Regions from separate parts of the Bacillus sp. PK5-006 genome, predicted to be linked through region 1. Evidence: predicted binding sites of a transcription regulator. Region 1 holds the regulator's gene; each other region holds the start of a gene.

What was found. Region 1 encodes LexA, which represses DNA repair genes until DNA is damaged. Its sites were predicted from a motif close to CGAACATATGTTCG; they were not measured.
Region 2: a site for LexA is predicted at 2,691-2,704, ahead of ruvA (Holliday junction branch migration protein RuvA). Genes of this name have one in related genera too.
Region 3: a site for LexA is predicted at 3,423-3,436, ahead of uvrB (excinuclease ABC subunit UvrB). Genes of this name have one in related genera too.

The regions. Positions count from the first base shown of each region.
Region 1 is NZ_CP096414.1:1,952,700-1,960,086, reverse strand. Features, by position in the region: gene M1D84_RS10205 (bifunctional cytochrome P450/NADPH--P450 reductase) at 1-334, shown strand, start outside; gene M1D84_RS10200 (trypsin-like serine peptidase) at 528-1,436, shown strand; gene M1D84_RS10195 (NucA/NucB deoxyribonuclease domain-containing protein) at 1,695-2,075, shown strand; gene M1D84_RS10190 (STAS domain-containing protein) at 2,221-3,069, shown strand; gene M1D84_RS10185 (IseA DL-endopeptidase inhibitor family protein) at 3,102-3,644, opposite strand; gene M1D84_RS10180 (hypothetical protein) at 3,940-4,386, shown strand; gene lexA (transcriptional repressor LexA) at 4,431-5,051, opposite strand; gene yneA (cell division suppressor protein YneA) at 5,210-5,521, shown strand; gene M1D84_RS10165 (YneB family resolvase-like protein) at 5,539-6,186, shown strand; gene M1D84_RS10160 (DUF896 domain-containing protein) at 6,256-6,486, shown strand; gene tkt (transketolase) at 6,674-7,387, shown strand, end outside.
Region 2 is NZ_CP096414.1:1,262,588-1,269,974, reverse strand. Features, by position in the region: gene queA (tRNA preQ1(34) S-adenosylmethionine ribosyltransferase-isomerase QueA) at 1-778, opposite strand, end outside; gene M1D84_RS06490 (DUF2905 domain-containing protein) at 813-1,013, opposite strand; gene ruvB (Holliday junction branch migration DNA helicase RuvB) at 1,006-2,010, opposite strand; gene ruvA (Holliday junction branch migration protein RuvA) at 2,022-2,627, opposite strand; gene M1D84_RS06475 (intercompartmental signaling factor BofC) at 2,776-3,276, opposite strand; gene M1D84_RS06470 (serine/threonine protein kinase) at 3,516-4,160, shown strand; gene M1D84_RS06465 (hypothetical protein) at 4,193-4,375, opposite strand; gene M1D84_RS06460 (hypothetical protein) at 4,566-4,712, shown strand; gene thiC (phosphomethylpyrimidine synthase ThiC) at 4,748-6,508, opposite strand; TPP riboswitch at 6,635-6,743, opposite strand; gene M1D84_RS06450 (LysE family transporter) at 6,979-7,387, shown strand, end outside.
Region 3 is NZ_CP096414.1:561,964-569,350, reverse strand. Features, by position in the region: gene uvrA (excinuclease ABC subunit UvrA) at 1-1,361, opposite strand, end outside; gene uvrB (excinuclease ABC subunit UvrB) at 1,369-3,354, opposite strand; gene M1D84_RS02790 (CsbA family protein) at 3,648-3,893, opposite strand; gene M1D84_RS02785 (PEP/pyruvate-binding domain-containing protein) at 4,172-6,703, shown strand; gene M1D84_RS02780 (TetR/AcrR family transcriptional regulator) at 6,794-7,366, shown strand.

The sequences.
Region 1 (7,387 bases):
TCGTCACCCTCAGGAAGATGATCTGTATTTTGATGAAATGCAGCTTGCAGCGCAAAACGGCATTGTCCATATCCATCGTGCTTATTCTCGTTACGATGAGCAAAAAGTATATGTCCAGCATTTGTTGAAAGAAGACGGTGGCATGCTGATCGAATTGCTTGATCAAGGTGCTTATCTGTACGTGTGCGGAGACGGAAAAGTCATGGCTCCAGATGTAGAGGCTACACTGATCGATCTTTATCAAAACGAGAAACAATGCTTGAGAGAAACAGCTGAAAATTGGCTGACAGCCCTCGCAAATGACAATAGATATGTAAAAGATGTGTGGAGCTGACAAAGAGGAAAGACCGCCTATTAGGCGGTTTTTTCTGTTCTCATAGAAAGAGATCGATAGAATGAAGGTTGGGAAGATACAAAACACCCAATTTGGAAATGAAATATTTTGTAAAAAATAAGAATATTCTCTCATTTACTCCAATATGAAACAATCGTATGATTTTTGATATAGGACATAAAGGAGGAATATGATGAAAAAGGTGAAAATGTTACTCCCTTCTCTTCTCGTTTTTGGTGCTTTAAGTGTGCCTAGTTTTGCCCATGCCGCATCGGATTCAGTACTAACGTCTGATTATGACATGGTGACTTCTGATGGTAAAGTGATTTCTTCAAGTGATTTCCACAATGATACGAAAGCCCCCTCATCCTTTGACAAAGTGGATGATCTTTCTTCTACTGTTGGCGAAAAAGTAAAACCACTATCAAAATATTTAAAAGATTTTCAAACGAAAGTCGTCATTGGAGACGATGGTAGAACCAAAGTAGCAAATACAAGAGTGGCACCATACAATTCGATTGCTTATATTACATTTGGCGGCTCAAGCTGTACGGGAACACTCATTGCTCCTAACAAAATTTTGACAAACGGACACTGCGTGTACAATACAGCATCGAGAAGCTATAGTGAGAAAGGGACTGTATATCCTGGTATGAATGATAGTACTGCGGTGAACGGTTCTGCAAAAATGACGGAATTCTATGTGCCAAACGGGTATATTAATACTGGTGCAAGCCAATATGACTTTGCCGTGATTAAAACCGATACGAACATTGGCAATACGGTCGGCTACCGATCTATCCGCCAGGTGACAAACTTGACTGGGACAACCATTAAAATCTCAGGATATCCTGGTGATAAAATGAGATCGACTGGCAAGGTGTCACAGTGGGAGATGTCGGGTCCTGTGACGAGAGAAGATACGAATCTAGCGTACTATACGATTGATACATTCAGCGGAAATTCAGGTTCTGCCATGCTGGATCAGAACCAGCAAATCGTTGGAGTTCATAACGCTGGGTATTCAAACGGAACGATAAATGGCGGGCCGAAAGCGACAGCTGCCTTTGTTGAGTTTATAAACTATGCGAAAGCGCAATAAAAAATAGAGCTTGTTTCCTTCATAGGGGACAAGCTTTTTTGTATGAATCGATTTGATAGGATTCATATTTCTAACCTGAGAGATTTGAGATTGAGAGCCTCATCATTTTTTTCTCATGTCATCTGCGCACCACTCATACATTAAAATGACACATTTCCTTTAAGTCAAGATGATGCTTAAGATGGATGAGGAGGTCACACGCTTTTGAAGATGAAAAGAGGCTGGATCGCTGCTGTCGCCTTATGTTTTGTGATATGGATGGGCACGTTGTTTGGCGGATTTGGAGAGAAGCAGGCAGCAAAAGGGGCTGATCGATATGATCATGTCGTTCAATTTCCAAAGGAAAGGTACCCTGAAACAGGCAGTCATATTCAAGAAGCCATTCGAAAAGGGCATTCAGATGTGTGTACCATTGACCGAAATGGAGCAGATGCCCGCAGGCAAGAATCATTAAAAGGAATTCCGACAAAACCTGGCTTTGACCGGGATGAATGGCCAATGGCGGTTTGTCTTGAGGGAGGAAAAGGCGCAAGCGTTCAATATGTCAGTCCATCTGATAATAGGGGGGCAGGCTCATGGGTCGGGCATCAAATCAGCGGGTTTCCTGATGGGAAAAGAATATTATTCATTGTGAAATAAATCGGAAAGAGTCTCCCTTGAGTGGGGGGCTCTTTTGTTTATCATCAGAGCCTATTCGAGCTAGCAGGGTCAAAAGATTCAGTGGTACAATCAATCTATAAGGTACAAAGACTGACAAGAAGAAAATGTGAAGGGACATTTGCTTATGGATAAGAACAGTGCATTATACGATTTTTTTATGCAGCATGCAGAGAAGCTGACTGAAACATGGTATGAATCAATTGAGGACGATGATCCAGAATCCATATATCGTTCAACAGATTCCAGCATCATAGCAGAGCTAAAACGGCAGAATCAAGATTATTACCAGCATTTTATACGAGCTATTATTGAAGATAAGACGTATTTACATACTGAATTTAAAAAATGGTCTGAGGATTTAGCCAGTGACCCAAAGCATTTAAATACACCATTAGATTATGTCGTGAGAGAATACATGTCCAATCAAAGAGTGGTTCTGCATTACTTAAAAGAATTTATCAAACAGCGTCAAGATGAAATTGATATTGACCGCATCTTTTATTGGTATGATTTAATTTCCGAAGCGTTTAATATTTCAATCCATGTGTTTATCCAGCAATATGTGAAAAATACAACCGAAAAACTCGTGGCTCAAAGAGATATGATTTACGAATTGAGCTCGCCGGTAATTGTCCTAAAAAGCCAGATTGCGTTATTGCCTTTAGTAGGTGACATTGACACAGCGAGAGCAAAGATTATTTTAGAAAATACGCTAAATCAGTGCTCGCAAAAAGGTGTTCAGCATTTATGTATTGATCTATCGGGTGTGGTCATAATTGATACAATGGTGGCTCATCAAATCTTTGATCTTGTCACGTCACTTCGGTTAATTGGAGTAGAGACGACCATTTCAGGGATTAGACCAGAAATTGCCCAAACAGCAGTGCAGCTTGGGCTTCCTTTTAATGAATTTCGCACGGCATCATCACTTGCTCACGCGCTGGACCGAATGACTGAATTTTCTTCAATATAAAAACCAGGCCGATGAAAGGCCTGGTTTTTTATTTAGATGACAGCGTCAATTTGTGTGACTTTCCAATTTTTTTGTACTTTTTCGTACGTAACAGTTCGTTTTACTTTGCGTCCATCAAGAGTTGGGACAGTAAATTCATATGTGCGGACCGTTTGTTTTTTAGAAACAAGTTTAGGTGTGGCTTTTTCCCAATTGAGCATGTTGTCTCCATCACCGACTGGAACAGCCATTTTGCCTTTATGAACAATGAACTGATAATCTTTTAAACCATGTTTGATGGCATCTGGAGTGAAAACTTGAGATAGGTAGCTGTTTAATTTTTTCTTTGTATCAAATGTTTTAGAAAGATAGTTGTACGTCATATCTTTATAGGTAAATGATTTTAATTTGACATTAGAATGGTCTTTAATTTTGTAGCCTGACATTGCACTCCAAAAATGTTCTCTTGCATCAAGGGCAATATGTAACGCTTCTTTATTTGTCAAAGCGGCTGATTTCTTGGAAGCGGCCAATGTTGTTGTTTGTAATGAGATCATAAGCATAATAGCAGTTAATAAAACAAATAATTTTTTCAAGGCGATTGCCTCCTTTTCTCAATGAAAACTTCTTATGTTACAAATGTTACAATAATTACAGAGATATTACAAGTATTAAATCTAAATGTTTTTTATTTCTTTTGTTTCTAATTATATAACGTTTGAGGGAGACAAAAAGTTTTCATTTTTTTTATTTTTCTTCTTAATCATTATTTAACCGTTCTAAAGAAGAACGAAACGTCTTTTGGAAAAATTTCTATTTAGACGTTCAACACTCTTTTTTATTTAAGGCATATACTGTCGTGATGAATGTCTAAAGAAAGTGGTGTTTAATATGTATCATCCGTATGAAGGTATGGGGAATGGTTACTCATATGATAGGCAGATGCAGGGATTGCCATCGATTTCTATTCCTCAAATTGGAGGTTTTCCTGGGTTTCCGATTGGAGGAGGTACTTGGCCAGGTCAAGGGTCAGGCGGACAATCGGCACCGCCAGCACCGCCGCAGCATATGATTTCGCAGTATCAGCAAGCACTCTCTCAGCCTCAAAGTATGCAGTCATTTCTATTTGGGCATGGTGCAGGGGGAGGCCATCAAGCTGTACAATTTGCAGCGGGATGTAATAGAAGATGGACGATTGTGCTTTTGAGAAACGGCCAAGTATTTTTAATGTTCGTTCTTTCCTCACAGCCTTTTGGCCGAACAACTGGCTTTATATGGCCGAACTTTACATTTGGTTCCTTCCCAAGCTCAAGTATTCTTGCCTATTCTTGTGCATAAGAAAAAGCCGGTTCTCATCAGCAGCTGATGAATACCGGCTTTTTTTAATGAATATTTCGAAAAACGCCAATCACTTTACCTAGTATACTCACATTCTGTAAAATAATCGGTTCCATTGATGGATTTTCTGGCTGTAATCTAAAGTGTGTATCTTCTTTATAAAAACGTTTCACTGTCGCTTCATCTTCCTCTGTCATGGCGACCACAATATCACCATTGTTAGCAGTGCTTTGCTGACGCACAATGACATAGTCCTTGTCCAAAATACCTGCATCAATCATACTTTCTCCCATAATTTCAAGCATAAACACTTGTTCGTCTGGTGCAGCAAATGTCTCTGGAAGAGGGAAGTATTCTTCTACATTCTCAACAGCTGTGATAGGAAGGCCTGCCGTTACTTTTCCGATGACTGGAACGTTCATTACAGCACTCTTTGGAATATTCATTTCCTCTTCATCTAGTACTTCGATCGCTCTAGGTTTTGTCGGGTCTCTTCTAATTAAACCCTTTGTTTCTAGTCTAGCTAAATGTCCATGGACCGTTGAACTGGATGCTAGACCGACAGCTTCTCCAATTTCACGGACGGATGGGGGATAACCCTTGCTTTTTACTTCATCTTTGATGAATTTCAGGATATCGAGTTGTCTTTTTGATAGCTTCGTCATCTTTTGCACCTCAAAACGTCAATTTTAAAGAAATTATAGCATGTTTTTCCTAACAGTACAAACATAGGTTCGAAAAAACGTTTGACAGAAACGTTTGTTCGTATTTATAATGAGAGACAGAAAGAGCGAACACATATTCTATTAGGAGAGATGACATTATGAGGTTAAAAGAATCTATTATTTTTATTGGGGTATTCTCATTCATCGTTGGCATTTTTCTCTCACTTATTGCAGTCACAAGCCATAATGATTCAAATCAATATGTTAAAATAGAGGTTCAATCAGGAGATACTCTGTGGGGGTTAGCTGATCAAGTAAATGACAGCAAATCAATCGACAAAAATGCATTTATTGACTGGGTAACAGAACACAATGATCTTGCTTCAACAGAAATCCAGCCTGGAGACATTCTTGTCATACCCGTGAAAAAAGAGCATCCAGTCGTATATCAGCTTGCAACAGTACAGTAGAAAGGTCGATTGAAGACATGAACGCAATCATTTATGCGAGAGTAAGCACTGTGAAAGAAGAGCAGGAAACCTCGCTGAAAAGACAAGAAGAAGAACTGCTGGCTTTAGCTGCCATGCACAAGATGAATGTGGTCAAAGTCATCAAAGAAAAAGCAAGTGGATATGAGCTAGATCGTGATGGCGTGTTTGAAATGCTTGCTGCACTGAAGGAAGAGTCGATCGATGCCGTTCTTATCCAAGATGAAACACGTCTTGGAAGAGGACAAGCAAAAATTGCGCTTCTTCATTGTCTATTTAAAGAGAACGTAAAGGTATACAGCATGTTTCATAGAGGAGAGCTTGAGCTTTCAGAAGCAGATGAAATGGTCATCGAGATTGTAGGAGTCGTCGAAGAGTACCAACGGAAAATTCATAACCTGAAAATCAAGCGGGGGATGAAAAGGGCTGTTGAGCGCGGATATCAGCCTGAACTGAATTTAAGGCAGCAGAACCATGCACCTGGCCGTGAGCGTATTGAAGTGCCGATATCAGAAATTGTTCGATTAAGAAAAAATAACATGACGTTCGCCGAAATTGCCGCAACTCTTCAGGCATTAGGTTTTGACATTTCAAAAGCAACGGTGCATAGAAGGTATCAAGAATATGAAAAAGGCTTTACCACCTAAAGCGTGATTTGTTGTCAAAATGATTGATATTTAGTAGTATGTAGAGAAAATGCTTTAAAGGAGTTTGTCATGATTTCTAAAGAACAGCTTGCAAGAATAAATGAGCTTTCAAAAAAATCGAAAGAGACCGGTTTATCAGACGCTGAAAAAACAGAACAAAAGCAGTTGAGAGAAGAGTATTTGAAAGCTTTTCGTTCTTCTATGAAAAATACACTTAAAACTGTTAAAATCGTTGACCCTGAAGGAAACGATGTTACACCAGAAAAATTAAAAAGAGAAAAAGATCAGAACCTTCATTAAGGCTGTGATTTCTTGAATTTTGAAAAGATGGGAAGAATATTCTCGTCTTTTTTCATATTTGCATAACTTTTTAGGTGATCGATAAACTAAATGTGACAAAATCCTTCTTTTTCAGCGTGAAATAGTTGTGAAAAAAGGACAGTAGATTTATGATAATGGTGTACACAAGATACGGAAGGGGATTTATATGGAAACGATTGAATTGAAATCTATTGCAACAATACGTACTCTCTCCATAGACGCAATTGAAAAAGCGAATTCCGGTCACCCAGGAATGCCGATGGGTGCTGCACCAATGGCGTACGCTTTATGGACGAATCACTTAAACGTAAGTCCGCAAAATCCAAATTGGTTTAACAGAGACCGCTTTGTTTTATCTGCGGGCCATGGTTCTATGCTTCTATACAGCATGCTTCATTTAAGCGGATACAATCTGAGCATAGACGATTTAAAACAATTCCGCCAATGGGGAAGCAAAACACCTGGACATCCTGAATTTGGACACACAGAAGGCGTAGACGCGACAACGGGTCCACTAGGCCAGGGAATTGCTATGGCAGTAGGAATGGCACTTGCAGAAAGACATCTTGCGGAAACGTATAACAAAGACAACTTTCATGTTGTAGACCACTATACATACAGCATTTGCGGAGATGGAGACTTAATGGAGGGAATTTCCTCTGAAGCAGCTTCACTTGCTGGTCATTTAGGCTTAGGCCGTTTAATCGTTCTTTACGATTCAAATGACATTTCTTTAGATGGCGATTTAGATCGTTCATTCTCTGAAAATGTGAAGAATCGTTTTGAAGCGATGAACTGGGAAGTTCTTTACGTGAAAGACGGCAACAACATCGAAGAAGTAACAGCTGCTATTGAAAAGGCGAAGCAAAGCACAGACAGA
Region 2 (7,387 bases), 690 kb from region 1:
GCGTTCTAGTTGACGTTGTGCCGACTGAAATAATCCGTCCGCCTTCCTTGCGCACGCGATTAAGCTCATCAGCTGTTTCTTCATTCATTTCATAAAACTCTGCGTGCATTTCGTGTTCTTCAATACGTTCTGCACTTACCGGGCGAAACGTGCCAAGCCCTACGTGCAGCGTAATGAAAGCAATGTGTACACCTTTCGCTTTCAGCGCATCCAGCAACTCGGTTGTAAAGTGGAGACCGGCAGTTGGCGCAGCAGCGGAGCCAACCTCTTTTGAATAAACGGTTTGATAGCGTTCACGGTCGTCAAGCTGCTCTTTAATATATGGAGGCAGCGGCATTTCACCAAGGGATTCAAGCACTTCATAAAAAATGCCTGTATATTGAAACTCGACTTTTCTTCCGCCATGTTCCATTTCCTCTGTACATACAGCTTGGAGCCGTCCATCACCAAACGTGATAACCGTCCCTTTTTTCACCCGTTTGGCTGGTTTGACAAGTGTTTCCCAGTTATCTCCTTCTTCTTGTTTCAATAGAAGAAGTTCAACTTTGGCACCTGTATCCTCTTTCATCCCAAACAGGCGTGCAGGCAGAACGCGCGTGTTGTTTAGAACGAGACAGTCACCCTTTTGAAAATAATCGATGATTTGTGAGAATGTATCATGTGTAATCGCACCCGTTTGTTTGTTTAAGACCATCAGTCTTGATGCATCTCTTTTTTCAAGCGGCACTTGTGCAATTAATCTTTCTGGTAAATCAAAATCAAATAGTTCTAGCTTCATTTCCTTCACCTATTCTGTAGTTAACTAGTTAACGTTATTTCATCCGTCCAAAGATATTCAGTAATATAGTCAGTACGATACTAATGACAATGCATGTAATGACAGGAAAAAAGAACGTTACATTCCCTTTTTTCACAAAAATATCACCTGGAAGCTTACCAACCAATTGAAACACTAATCCTGCGGCAAAAAGGACACCACCTAAAATCATTAATATTTTAGGGAATTCAGTCACGAATCGGAACCTCCATTTGAAAATGTTCATACGCTTCTCTTGTGACGACCCGCCCTCTTGGTGTTCTTTGCAGGAAACCAATTTGCAGCAAGTACGGTTCGTACACATCTTCAATCGTATGTGATTCTTCTCCAATTGTCGCTGAGATCGTATCAAGCCCAACAGGACCGCCTCTAAATTTTTCGATCATACTTAAAAGGAGCTTATGGTCTATATGATCGAGGCCTAGCCTGTCGACTTGAAGACGCTCAAGGGCATCTTCCGCAATGTCCTGCGTAATGGCATGGTTCCCAAGCACCTGCGCAAAATCTCTTACTCTTCTGAGCAAACGATTGGCAACCCTCGGTGTTCCCCGGGAACGTCTCGCAATCTCTTCGGCAGAGCGAATGTCGATCCCAATCTCAAACAGCTCGGCTGTTCTTGCCACAATGTGAGCCAAATCTCTTTGCTCATAGTATTCCAATCTTGCATGTACTCCAAACCTATCACGAAGCGGCGCTGTTAATAGCCCGACACGGGTCGTTGCACCTACAAGCGTAAATGGCGGTAAATCAAGCCGTACAGAGCGTGCTGTATCTCCTTTTCCAATAACAATATCTAAACAAAAATCCTCCATTGCTGGGTACAGCACTTCTTCTATTGAGCGCTGCAAGCGGTGAATTTCATCAATAAACAATACATCACCTGGCTCAAGAGATGTTAAGATGGCCGCCAAATCACCAGGACGCTCAATCGCTGGTCCTGACGTTGTACGCAGCTGAACATTCATTTCATTGGCAATGATCGACGCAAGCGTTGTTTTCCCAAGTCCAGGAGGTCCATATAAAAGGACGTGATCAAGCGTTTCCTGCCGCATGCGGGCAGCTTCAATAAATACGCTGAGGTTATCCTTTACTTTTTGCTGACCGATATATTGGCTAAGTGTCTGTGGCCGCAGACTTTGCTCAATGGCTGATTCATGGTTGTCTGCTTCAGTTGAGACGAGCCGTTCATCCATGAGACATCACCCTATTTCAACATTTTTTGTAATGCTTTTTTCACATATTGATCGGTTGTAAGATTCTTTTCTTCTTTTAATAATGGAAGAACCTTTTTGATTTCACGATCACCGTATCCAAGGACACTTAAGGCTTCAAGCGCTTCATCTAATGCAGTTTGCTGCGTTTCGACCTGAATGTGGTCCTCGTGATTAAATAAGTTGCCAATCATTTCTGGCACCACATCTGCCAGTTTTCCTTTTAGATCCAGAATGATTTGACGTGCTGTTTTTTTGCCCACACCAGGGAATTTAATCAGGAAGGCTTCATCTTCACGCTCTATCGCTGAAATGACAGCGCCAGGATCACCGGAAGCAAGAATCGCGAGTGCACCCTTTGGCCCAATTCCTGTGACATTTAACAGTTTTGTGAACAGCGCTTTTTCTTCTCGTGTTTGAAAACCGTATAATGAAAAGGCGTCTTCCTTTATGTAATGATACGTATAAATCGTTTCTTGTTTATTTACTCGATAGATAAACGGGTTTGGGGTATAGACTTGATATCCCACTCCGCCGTTTTCAATGACAACATATTGCGGGCACACATAATCAATGGTCCCTTTTACAAACTCTATCACCGTTTTCACCTCTTTGACTGTTCTTCATTGTAACATAAATCGAAGAGAAAACCGCAATAAAAGTTAACATACGTTCGCTCAGTACATTTTTATGATGAAACCACGAAAAACAGCTTGCGGTCTTCACACCAGCAAGCTGTTACACGCTTTAAAACGATATTTCATTTCGATAAGGCTTCATGACTTCAAGCACATGCTCAAATTCATCCTTTGTTCGAAAAGGAATGCCTTGCTCAAGCTGCTTTTCCACATGGCTTTCTAAACGGGACGTATCAATTTGAAAAAAGAGATGAATAGGCTCCGCCCAGCCGTCAGGCCTTCCATGAAACGTAGAAATCACACCGTCCTCTGATAATCCGATATATCCATTTGCTTTACTTAATGGAGAGATATCATCAATTTGCTTTCTAAAAAGGGCAAAATCCTCTTTTTGTTCTACCAGCGTCCAGCCTTTATACTGCGCCCAGAATGTGTCTTTGTCTTCTAATGAAGCCCGGTGTCTTTCAATACTCACATCGCCGTCTAGATAGACTTTTTCAAGCTGGACGGTAATAGAGTTTGACTGCTTTTGCAAGTGTTCTTTCCCTTCCATATCCGCAGCAAAAAAAAGCACACTTGTCATGATAAGTCCTGTAACGAAACATTTCATCTTCACTTTCACTATTTACACCTCTTTAGAACATGAGATCGATGCATGACATATGTAGTTTGACCCATTTTTCTAAACATTAACCAAATCGATGATTCAAATGTATGTTAAGAGTCTTTCGTTGTATCCTTCATTCGTAAATGTTATGTTTTATACAATCCATTGCTTTATCGAATGACACGGTTTTTTCATCATTCGTTTTTCAGCCGCATAAACTGAAACCAAAGAAGGTGAAGTCAATGTCAGATGTCAAAAGATTAGCCGAATCGATTCAGTATCATGAAGAGAAACGTTTTCATAAGCTTGCCTATAAACCGGCAGAGCTTGAACTGTGCGGCAAAGGAAGAAGTGCCTATGTCTTTTTATACAAAAAAGACGGCAAGAAAATGGCACTAAAAGTCTTTTTCCCTTCTTATCAGCATATTGCCCGCAAAGAGGCTGCCATTTACGAAAAACTTTCTGGTTCGTCTTACTACCCTGAGATTTATGAGTCTGGGGATCAGTATATTTTAATGGAATATATTAAAGGCTACACATTCTATGAATGCCTTACAAAAGGAATTCCTATTAAAAAACAAATGATTGAACAAGTCGATGATGCGCTGGAGGAAGCGCGCGAGAAAGGATTGAATCCTTCTGATATTCATCTGCGCAATCTGATCTTAACAAAAGAAGGGCGGATCAGGGTCATTGACGTTGCCAGGTTCACGCAAACGAAAGCATGTCATCAATGGGATGATTTAAAAGCCGCTTATGCCTATTACCAAAAACCTTTTTTCCCTAAAAAAGCACCGCGACTGTGGCTTGAAGTCATTGCTTATTTGTATAAAAAGAACTGGCTGTCCCGCGGGCAGCTTAATAATCGAAATGATTTTTCTGCATAATGAAAGCCGCTCTCTACGAGCGGCTTTCTGCGTTATTCTGTTTCTACATGGATACTATTGACGTTTAATAGGTTAATGATTTCATTATTCAGCTTAAACCAATGATTGGCTTCTTCAATTTTTTTATACACATCATAGGTAGCTGGACGTTTGAGCTCGAAATCAAGCACTTCCCCATTGTTCATATGAAATGTTACCTTAAATACTTTCATCATAAGATCACCTTCCACTCTTCTTGTTCGCTGGTCAAATAGATCAGCTCTTTTCATTCATTCTCTATTGAACTCGTTTCCCCTCCTTGTTTCCATTCAAACCCAAGAAGTTTAAATTTTGTTTAAATTCACACAAACATCTATCTCTCAAATCTGCAAAGAAGTATATTAGTTAAAAAGGAGGCTGCCCTTGATGAAGCAAAAAAAGAAACGAACATCTCCAGAAAGAAAAACAGTCTTTTTTCATTTAACAGATGCCCTCATTCCGAGTGTGGACATGATGGTATATGCAGTAAAGGCATTTTTTCACCTTTTAAGAAAAGCCTTCTCAGCCGTTTGATAAAACCCCGCACAGCATCGTGCGAGGTTCTTTTTTTAGGGCTGATAAATTTGACTTCCCTGGCTGACAAACTCCTTCGCCTTCTTTTCCATCTCTCTTTTCACTTCTTCAGATTGATTGCGGATATCATGAGAAATTTTCATACTGCAAAACTTCGGTCCGCACATCGAGCAAAAGTGAGCGGTCTTAGCACCTTCGGCAGGCAATGTTTCATCATGGAACGCCAAGGCTCTTTCTGGATCAAGTGACAGGTTAAATTGGTCCCGCCACCTAAATTCAAATCTCGCTTTCGATAAAGCATCATCGCGCTTTTGAGCCGCAGGATGTCCTTTTGCTAGATCAGCCGCATGTGCGGCAATTTTATAGGCGATTACGCCTTCTCTCACATCTTCTTTATTCGGCAGACCTAAATGCTCTTTTGGCGTTACATAGCATAGCATGGCTGTTCCGTACCAGCCGATCATGGCCGCACCGATGGCTGATGTAATGTGATCATACCCCGGCGCAATATCTGTTGTAAGAGGCCCTAACGTATAAAATGGGGCTTCCTTGCAAATGTCCATTTGCTTGTCCACATTCTCTTTAATTTTATCCATTGGCACATGACCGGGCCCTTCAATCATCACCTGCACATCATGTTTCCAAGCGATCTCTGTTAACTCACCTAACGTTTCCAGCTCTGCAAACTGCGCCTCATCATTGGCATCAGCAATCGAACCTGGTCTTAGTCCATCTCCAAGTGAAAAGGCAATATCATACGTTTTCATAATTTCACAAATGTCTTCGAAGTGAGTGTAGAGGAAATTCTCTTGATGATGAGCAAGACACCATCTTGCCATAATTGCCCCGCCTCTTGAAACAATTCCGGTCACCCGATCAACTGTGAGCGGAATATATCTTAACAGCACGCCCGCATGAATTGTAAAATAATCTACACCTTGTTCTGCTTGTTCAATTAATGTGTCCCTGTACACGTCCCACGTCAAATCTTCTGCGACTCCATTCACTTTTTCAAGGGCCTGATAGATAGGAACGGTTCCTACTGGAACTGGGCAATTCCGAATGATCCATTCTCTCGTTGTATGAATATCCTTTCCAGTAGACAGATCCATCATTGTGTCTGCCCCCCATCTGATCGCCCACGTCATCTTTTCTACCTCTTCATTAATGGATGACGTGACAGCTGAATTGCCAATATTCGCATTGATTTTGACATGAAAATTCCTTCCGATAATCATTGGTTCACTTTCTGGATGGTTAATATTCGAAGGAATAACGGCTCTTCCGCTCGCTACTTCCTCTCTAACGAACTCAGGGCTTAGCTCTTCTCTTATTGCGATAAACTCCATTTCAGGCGTAATGATGCCTTTTTTGGCATAATGCATTTGCGTCACGCGTGCTCCTTGTTTCGCGCGGAGCGGCTTATGATGAAAATCAGTTTGGACAGAATGGAAGGACTCCTTCTCCCTTGACCGATATCCGTTATCTTCCGGTTTTACATGACGCCCTTCATAGCTTTCTGTATCTCCTCTTTCTTCTATCCATGCTGCTCTAAGACGCTTTAATCCTTTTGTGACGTCAATATGAACGTTCTCATCAGTGTACGGTCCACTCGTATCGTATACTCGGACTGGTTCATTTTTTATGTCGCCCGCCTCTGTCACAGTATGTGAGAGCACAATCTCTCTTTTCGGTACTAAGATATCGGGCCTTGATCCTTTCTCATACACCTTTCGGCTGCCGTCAAAGCTGGATAATAATGATTGGTTGGATGGGACACTTTTCTTTTCCTTCATTTGCTGTTCTCTCCTTTTCTTCTTGTCACCGGACAGGATGGAATCAGCACCAGCAAAAAACCAGGCTCTATTTAAAGAACCTGGTTTCGTCGTCAGAAATAAACATGCATATCATTGATAGGATACATGCATCATCTTCAACTTCCCCACGCTGGTACGAGCCAGATCAGGTCCAAAGGGTTAAGAAGTTTATGCTTCTCTCTCAGCCCATTTACGGGCACCCCTAGTCACTTTTATTGATTTCCACATCAGTGTAGCACAGAGACATCATGAAGAAAAGAAGATTCAGGAAAATAGTTCCTTTCCCCTACAAGCGTTATGGATCATGTTGATATACAGTCTTCTATACATCATTTATCTCTATCATTTCAATCAAATCTGAAATAAACATTGATCCTTTTCTCCTATTATGTATAATTAATCTAAACGGAGAATTTTTATACAATTTAATCAAAGGAAGTTCTAGTCGATTGCAAACATTTCTCACATTTATCGTCGTAGGATTCTCAATTGCTCTGCCTGTTGGAGCAATCACGGTTGAAATGACAAAACAGGGACTCAAAAACGGATTCTTTCATGGTTTAACTGTCGGAGCAGGCGGTATGACCATAGACTTATTACTTATTTTGGCTTTATATGCTGGATTTGCTCAGTTTTTATCTTTGCCGTTTGTTCAAATCCCGCTCTGGCTGATCGGAGCTGTATTTTTAATGATTCTCGCATACGATTCCATTAAAAATGCGGATCAAGATATCCATTTAGCAGGAGAAAAGGTCAATAAATCATTCGCAAAAACATATCGTAACGGCTTGCTCGTGGCGGTATCTCCTGGAAATCTTGTGTTCTGGGTTTCTGTTTTTGGTGCTGTACTTGCGGATG
Region 3 (7,387 bases), 1.4 Mb from region 1:
TGCAAATCTTTCTCAGACAACTCAATTTTTTCATAGAAATCAAGGGCATCAGAGACAGACAAATCGGTGATTTCTCCGATATGCTTGCCATTGATGAGAACCGCCAGCGTTTCTTTTTTCAGACGATATCCTTTACATGTCGGACATGGCTGATTGGCCATATATTTTTCCATTTGTTCTCGAATATAATCAGAGCTGGTTTCCTTATAACGCCGTTCAATATTACGAAGAACGCCTTCAAACTCAATTTCATTTTCACGTACCTGACCAAAATCATTTTCATATTTAAAATAAATCCGTTCAGATCCGCTTCCATATAAAATTTTATCAAATAAATGCGATGGGATATCTTTCACTGGAATGTCCATGTCGATGCCATAATGTGTACAAACAGCCTCAAGAAGCTGTGGATAGTATTGCGAGCTTTGCGGCTCCCATGGTGCAATGGCATGCTGCCGTAAAGTCAGATCCTTATTAGGAATGACAAGCTCAGGGTCGACTTCCAGTTTTGAACCGAGCCCATCACAGCTCGGGCAGGCACCAAAAGGACTATTAAATGAAAACATTCTCGGCTCAAGTTCACCAATAGAGAACCCGCAATGCGGACAAGCATGATGTTCGCTGAATAACAGCTCTTCTTGTCCAATCACATCAATCATCACTCGGCCTTCGCCCAGCCGCAGCGCCGTTTCAAGGGAGTCAGACAGCCGAGCAGCAACGCCTTCCTTCACGACAATTCGATCAATGACTACTTCAATGGAATGCTTCTTGTTCTTTTCAAGCTCGATATCTTCTGAAAGATCCTCCATCTCGCCATCGACTCTCACTCGTACATAGCCCTGCTTCCGAATTTGATCAAGCACTTTCACATGTGTTCCTTTGCGGCCGGATACAACTGGCGCAAGCACTTGTAATTTCGTTCTTTCAGGATACTCTAAAATACGATCTGTCATCTGCTCAATCGTTTGTGACGTAATTTCAATTCCATGTATAGGACAAATAGGTTTTCCGACTCGAGCATACAAGAGACGCAAGTAATCATAAATTTCAGTGACAGTACCAACTGTTGATCTAGGGTTTCGGCTCGTCGTTTTCTGGTCAATACTAATCGCCGGAGAAAGACCTTCAATGGCATCTACATCCGGTTTATCCATCTGCCCAAGAAATTGGCGTGCATACGCTGAAAGAGATTCAACGTACCTGCGCTGACCTTCTGCATAAATCGTATCAAAGGCAAGCGACGATTTTCCTGAACCAGATAATCCCGTAATGACCACTAGCTGGTCACGCGGGATATTGACATCAATATTTTTAAGGTTGTGGGCTCTAGCACCTTTCACCTCTATTCGTTCCATAGCCATCAGGCAATCATCCTTCCGCTTTTAGCTCTAGCAATAGATCTCTTAATTCTGCTGCTTTTTCAAAATCAAGCGCTTTTGCTGCATCTTTCATTTCCATCTCGACTTTTTCGATCACTTTTTCTCGTTCTTTTTTGCTCATTTTCGAAAGCTTTGGTGCTGCTTTTGTTTCGTATTCTTCTGAATCCTCATGTATCTTTGTTGCCTTAATGACATCTCGAATTTTCTTATGGATCGTTTGCGGTGTAATCCCGAATTTCTCGTTATATGCTTCTTGCTGTTCTCGTCTTCGCTTCGTTTCTTGAATCGCAATGTCCATCGATTTCGTCATATTGTCTGCATACATAATGACCCGGCCTTCTGCATTTCTCGCTGCACGGCCAATCGTCTGGATGAGGGATCTTTCAGAGCGCAAAAAGCCTTCTTTATCCGCATCTAAAATGGCCACGAGCGACACCTCTGGAATATCCAGTCCTTCACGAAGAAGGTTGATTCCAACAAGCACATCATATTTACCGAGACGCAGATCACGGATAATCTCAATCCGCTCAAGGGTCTTAATCTCTGAATGCAGGTAATTCACCTTGATTCCGATTTCTTTTAAGTAATCTGTGAGATCCTCAGACATTTTCTTCGTCAGTGTGGTCACGAGCACACGCTCATTTTTCTCAACTCGTGCATGAATTTCTCCAATTAAGTCATCAATTTGTCCTTCAATCGGACGGACTTCAATGATTGGATCAAGTAATCCTGTTGGACGGATAATTTGTTCCACAACCTCTGGTGTTTTCTCAAGCTCATACGGACCAGGCGTTGCTGATACATGCACAATATGATTGATATGCTTTTCAAACTCATCAAAGGTGAGCGGTCTGTTATCAAGTGCTGATGGCAGGCGGAATCCGTGATCAACCAACACTTGCTTTCTAGCTTGGTCCCCGTTGTACATGGCGCGGATTTGCGGAATCGTCACATGCGACTCATCGACCACAATCATAAAATCATCTGGGAAATAATCAAGCAGTGTGTAAGGTGTTGAACCAGGCGGACGCAAGGTTAGATGTCTTGAATAGTTCTCAATTCCTGAACAAAAGCCCATCTCTCTCATCATCTCAAGGTCATATCTTGTCCGCTGCTCAAGTCGCTGCGCTTCAAGCAATTTTCCATTTTCGCGAAGCTTTTCAAGCTGTTCTTCTAGCTCTTGTTCAATATTGATAATGGCTTTTTCCATTTTTTCTTCTCTTGTGACGAAGTGAGATGCTGGGAAAATCGCCACATGATCTCGATCACCAAGTATTTCTCCAGTCAACGCATCCACTTCACGAATACGTTCAATTTCATCACCGAAAAACTCCACTCTGATACAATGCTCATCTCGTGAAGCGGGAAAAATCTCAACAACGTCTCCTCTGACTCGGAAGGTTCCGCGCTGAAAATCTATATCATTACGAGAATACTGAATATCCACCAGCTTACGAAGCAGCTGATTGCGTTCAATCTCCATTTCAGTACGCAAAGACAGCACAAGCTCTCTATATTCCTCTGGCGAACCTAAGCCATAAATACAGGACACACTGGCAATGATGATGACATCTCTTCTCTCAAATAACGAGGACGTAGCCGAGTGTCTCAGCTTATCAATCTCATCATTGATGCTGGCATCCTTCTCAATAAATGTATCGGTCTGAGGTACATATGCCTCTGGCTGATAATAATCATAGTAACTCACAAAATATTCAACAGCGTTATTCGGAAAAAATTCCTTAAATTCGCTGTATAACTGACCGGCAAGTGTCTTATTATGCGCAATGACAAGTGTCGGTTTGTTCACTTTTTTGATCAGGTTGGAGACAGTAAAGGTCTTTCCCGTACCTGTAGCACCTAACAGCGTTTGATGCTGTTTCCCCTGATGGATCCCCTCAACAAGCTTTTCAATCGCCTTTGGCTGATCTCCTTGGGGCTGATAGTTAGAAACTAATTCAAAGCGGTCACTCACATCAAAGCCTCCGTTTCGTATACGAAATCTATCTAATGAATATATTATCATAAAAGAACACAAAAATACGAACTAAAGTTCGGCTTTTACTTGATTTTTATTTCCAATACAGTCATACCCTCTCTCCCATGGCAAATAACCCTCTTAAGAAAACCTTCCTTTCAGTATGGAACATTTTGGAGTGAGATATTCGATGAGCAGAAAAAGAAAGCTGCGCTTACTAGAAATCGTAAGCACAGCTCTTGTTTAAAACATGTCAATTTTCAGCCATCATGCTCTTGATGGCGATGACATCATTGATTTTCTTCAGCTTTCTCTCTTTTTTCGATTTCTTTCTTAGCCATAAACAAAGCCCCAGCTACTAAAGAAATAATATCTAATCCCACAATAAAGTAGGTTTCTGTATAGCCTTTCATGTACGAAGCAAATAAAAGCGCTGCTGTTAACGCAATGCCCACATAATGATTATAAGTAACCTTTGAAAATAAAATAACGAGCAAGAAAGGAAAAACTAGTGCAAATATGGCTTTTGTAATCACAAAAACCCTCCCTCTTCATGGTCTACTTCCTTGATTATAGTAAAGATTGGCATATTGAACAATTCACAGTTTTCAATTTCGCCTTTTTTCTCCATGTTCGGAGACTTTTGTTTTAGAAATAGCAGGAAATTAGTGAGATTGTCCCCTTTGTAAAGATAGGTCTTTCCGTCTTTGACAATAACATCCAATCAATCCTATGATTAAAATGATAGTGCGCACTATCATTTTAAAAATAGAGACATACAAACCATTGGCTATTTGGATAAGGGGGCATTCCCATGTATTCAGTTTTATTTCATGCGGCTGAAGAATCCGCATCACTCGCAGGGGCAAAAGGCCTGAATTTAATCAAATTAAACAATCACGGCCTGCCAGTCCCAGATGGATTTATTATCAAAACCAACAGCTTTGCAAGCTTTCTTTCATATCACAATCTGCAGCCAGCAGAACAAAACCTTTCTCAAAAAATCAAAGAAGCATCGTTTCCTTTACAAATGGAAGCAGAGCTGCTTTCGTCCTTTCAATCCTTGCGGAAGACTTACCCCTCAGTTGCAGTCAGGTCCTCTTCTGTTGCTGAAGATCTCGAAGGCGCCTCATTTGCAGGACAGTACGAGACTTATTTAAATATCAAAACAAATGAAGAGTTTTTACAGGCAGTCAAAGAATGCTGGTCTTCTTATTTTGCAGCGAGAGTCACAGAATATAAGGAAGAGATGAATGAAAATGAGGAAGAGATGCCGCTCATGGCCGTTGTCGTTCAAGGATTGATCCATTCTGACGTCTCCGGTGTCATCTTTAGTGAGAATCCCGTATCGGGGAAAACAAATGAAATGATGCTGACCGCAAGCTACGGATTGGGAGAAGCAATTGTCTCCGGTCTTGTGACACCAGACACGTTTATTGTAGATAAAGAGAACTTTTCGATTGAAAAAACACTTGGGGCGAAAGAGCTACAAATTGTTCCTTTCCAAGAGGGTGTCATCGAGGAGCCAGTATCGGAGGAAATGGCTGGTCAGTTTTGCCTGAACGATGATCAATTGAAGGAAATCACACAAATCACGAAACAAGTAGAAGAACTTTACGGACATGGAGTCGATATCGAATTTGGAATTGCAGATGGGTCGTTTTATCTACTTCAAGCAAGGCCGATTACTACAGCTCTTCCAAAAGCAGTAAATGAAACAGCAGGTGCTTCTTTTCAAATGAAGCCAGAAGAGCTGCAGGATTTCTGGATTTCAATGGATGATCATATGCCTGGTCCAACGAGCCCTCTTTTCTCAAGCCTGATCATACCAGCCTTAAAAAGCGGGATGAAGAAAAATGGAGAAAAGTATCAAGTACCTGATATGAACATCAAAGATATTAAGCTTTACAGAGGCCACCTATACTCAGCACCGGATCTGCCAGAAGCGCAAGAAGGAGCTGCACCCGTTTTTGATGAAAGCATATTTGAGTTATTTCCTCATTTAAGTGAACGGATGTATGAGATTCTAGAGAAAAATTTCTTTCCATTTTACGAAAAACTCGATCGCCAAATGAATGAACCTATGACCATTGAAAAAGCCATCATTGGCTTTGAAGAATTAAAGGATTTTTATATCCAAGCATATGATGATCATTTTGATATCGTCATACCACAAGTCATTCTATCAGCCATCATTGAAGACATGCTTGTAACGTATACTGGTGATCAAACCCAAGTCGTCTTGCTGCACGAAATGATGATAGGCGTGATGAACAAATCTCTTGAAACAGACAAGGTGCTATCTGATATCGCAAAGGATGTCCTTCAAGATCCAGAACTTCATCAAGCATTTATTCAACATGAAAAGAACTCGGAGCTGTTACATGCACTCAATCACTCGGAAAAAGGAAGGCATTTCATTTCGAAATTGGAAGATTTTCTCCAAGTTTACGGCTGGCGATCTGTTAAAAGTCATGACCTTACAGATGAGACTTGGGCAGAAAACCCGGAGTTTATATTAGATATCATCAGAAATAACATCCATTGCCATTGTGATTTTGATGAAGAATTTGCAAAAGCAGTGATCAAAAGACAAGAGACATATAAACATTTTGTGAGTCAAGTGAAGGATGAATCGTTTAAAACAAAATTTGAGACGCTGTATCAATTTGCCCTTCGAGCAGCGAATATCCGAGATGACCACCACTTCTATATTGATGCCATGTTAGATGCAAAGGCCCGGGTATATCTATTAAAAATAGGTGAACTTCTTGTACAAAAAGGAGCCATTCCTCATCAAGAAGATCTTTGGTATCTCTACGATGAAGAGGTACAAAAAGCGCTCACAACGTCTATCTCATTTGATTCGGTTATCCAGCAAAGAAAGATAGAAATGAAGGAAAATGAAGATATTCAACCACCGGCTTACATTGGTACACCAACTGAAGCGGAACTGCAGCAAGTAGAAAGAATGCTTGGTTCATTAAGAGAAAATGAAAACAACACACACGATGTGATCCATGGAATTGGCGCATCCAGCGGTATTGTTTCTGGAAGAGTAAAAGTCATTACATGTGCTGACGAATTCTCACAATTTCAAAAGGATGATATTTTAGTTTGTAAAACGACCACACCTTTATGGACAAGCTTATTTAGAGATGCGAAAGCAGTCATCACCGATGCTGGAGGCATTTTATCTCATTCAGCTATTATCGCAAGAGAGTATATGATGCCAGCTGTCTTAGGTACTAGAATAGCAACTGAAACACTTCAATCCGGTGACCTTGTGACAGTAGATGGCAGCAATGGACGCATTCAGATATTAAAACAGCATTCGCGTGCATAAATTTATCATTTTGGATGATATTGGCGGTCATAGGTTTTATCGGTATACTTACTTTGTTGCAAACACATTCATAACCTGAGGTGAGTATGCTTGTTAAAATCTACAAATCAACGAATCATTCGCGCAACAATGGATTTATTAACTGAAAAAGGCTATCAAAAAACAACAACCAAAGAAATAGCGACAAAAGCGAATGTGAGTGAAGCAACTATTTTTCGCAACTTTAAAAACAAACGCGGCGTGATTGCTGCCATTATGAAAATGAAATCAACACCGACAAAAACCCTAGAAGCAGAATTCAAAGGCGATTTATACACCGATTTGAAGTTTCTCGGTACCTATTTCCTTGAAGATTTGACTTCCAAAAAAGAATTTATTTATATCAGCATGCGAGATCCGGTTATGTATAAGGATTTAACCAGTCACGAAAAGATTTATCCTCAAGAATTGAGAGAAATGCTCATACAATATTTCAAAAAAATGGGTGCCCAGCATCATGTATTAAAAGGAAATGAAGACATTTATGCAGACATTTTCATTAGTACGTATTTCGGATTTTTCATTCAGCAGCTAGAGCAAGATTTTCAACTCGTTCTCACACAAAAAGAAGATTTTATTGAAACATGCACACACATTTTCATGAGAGGAATTTCTCCCGCTTAAAGGGTGGAATTCTTCTTTTTT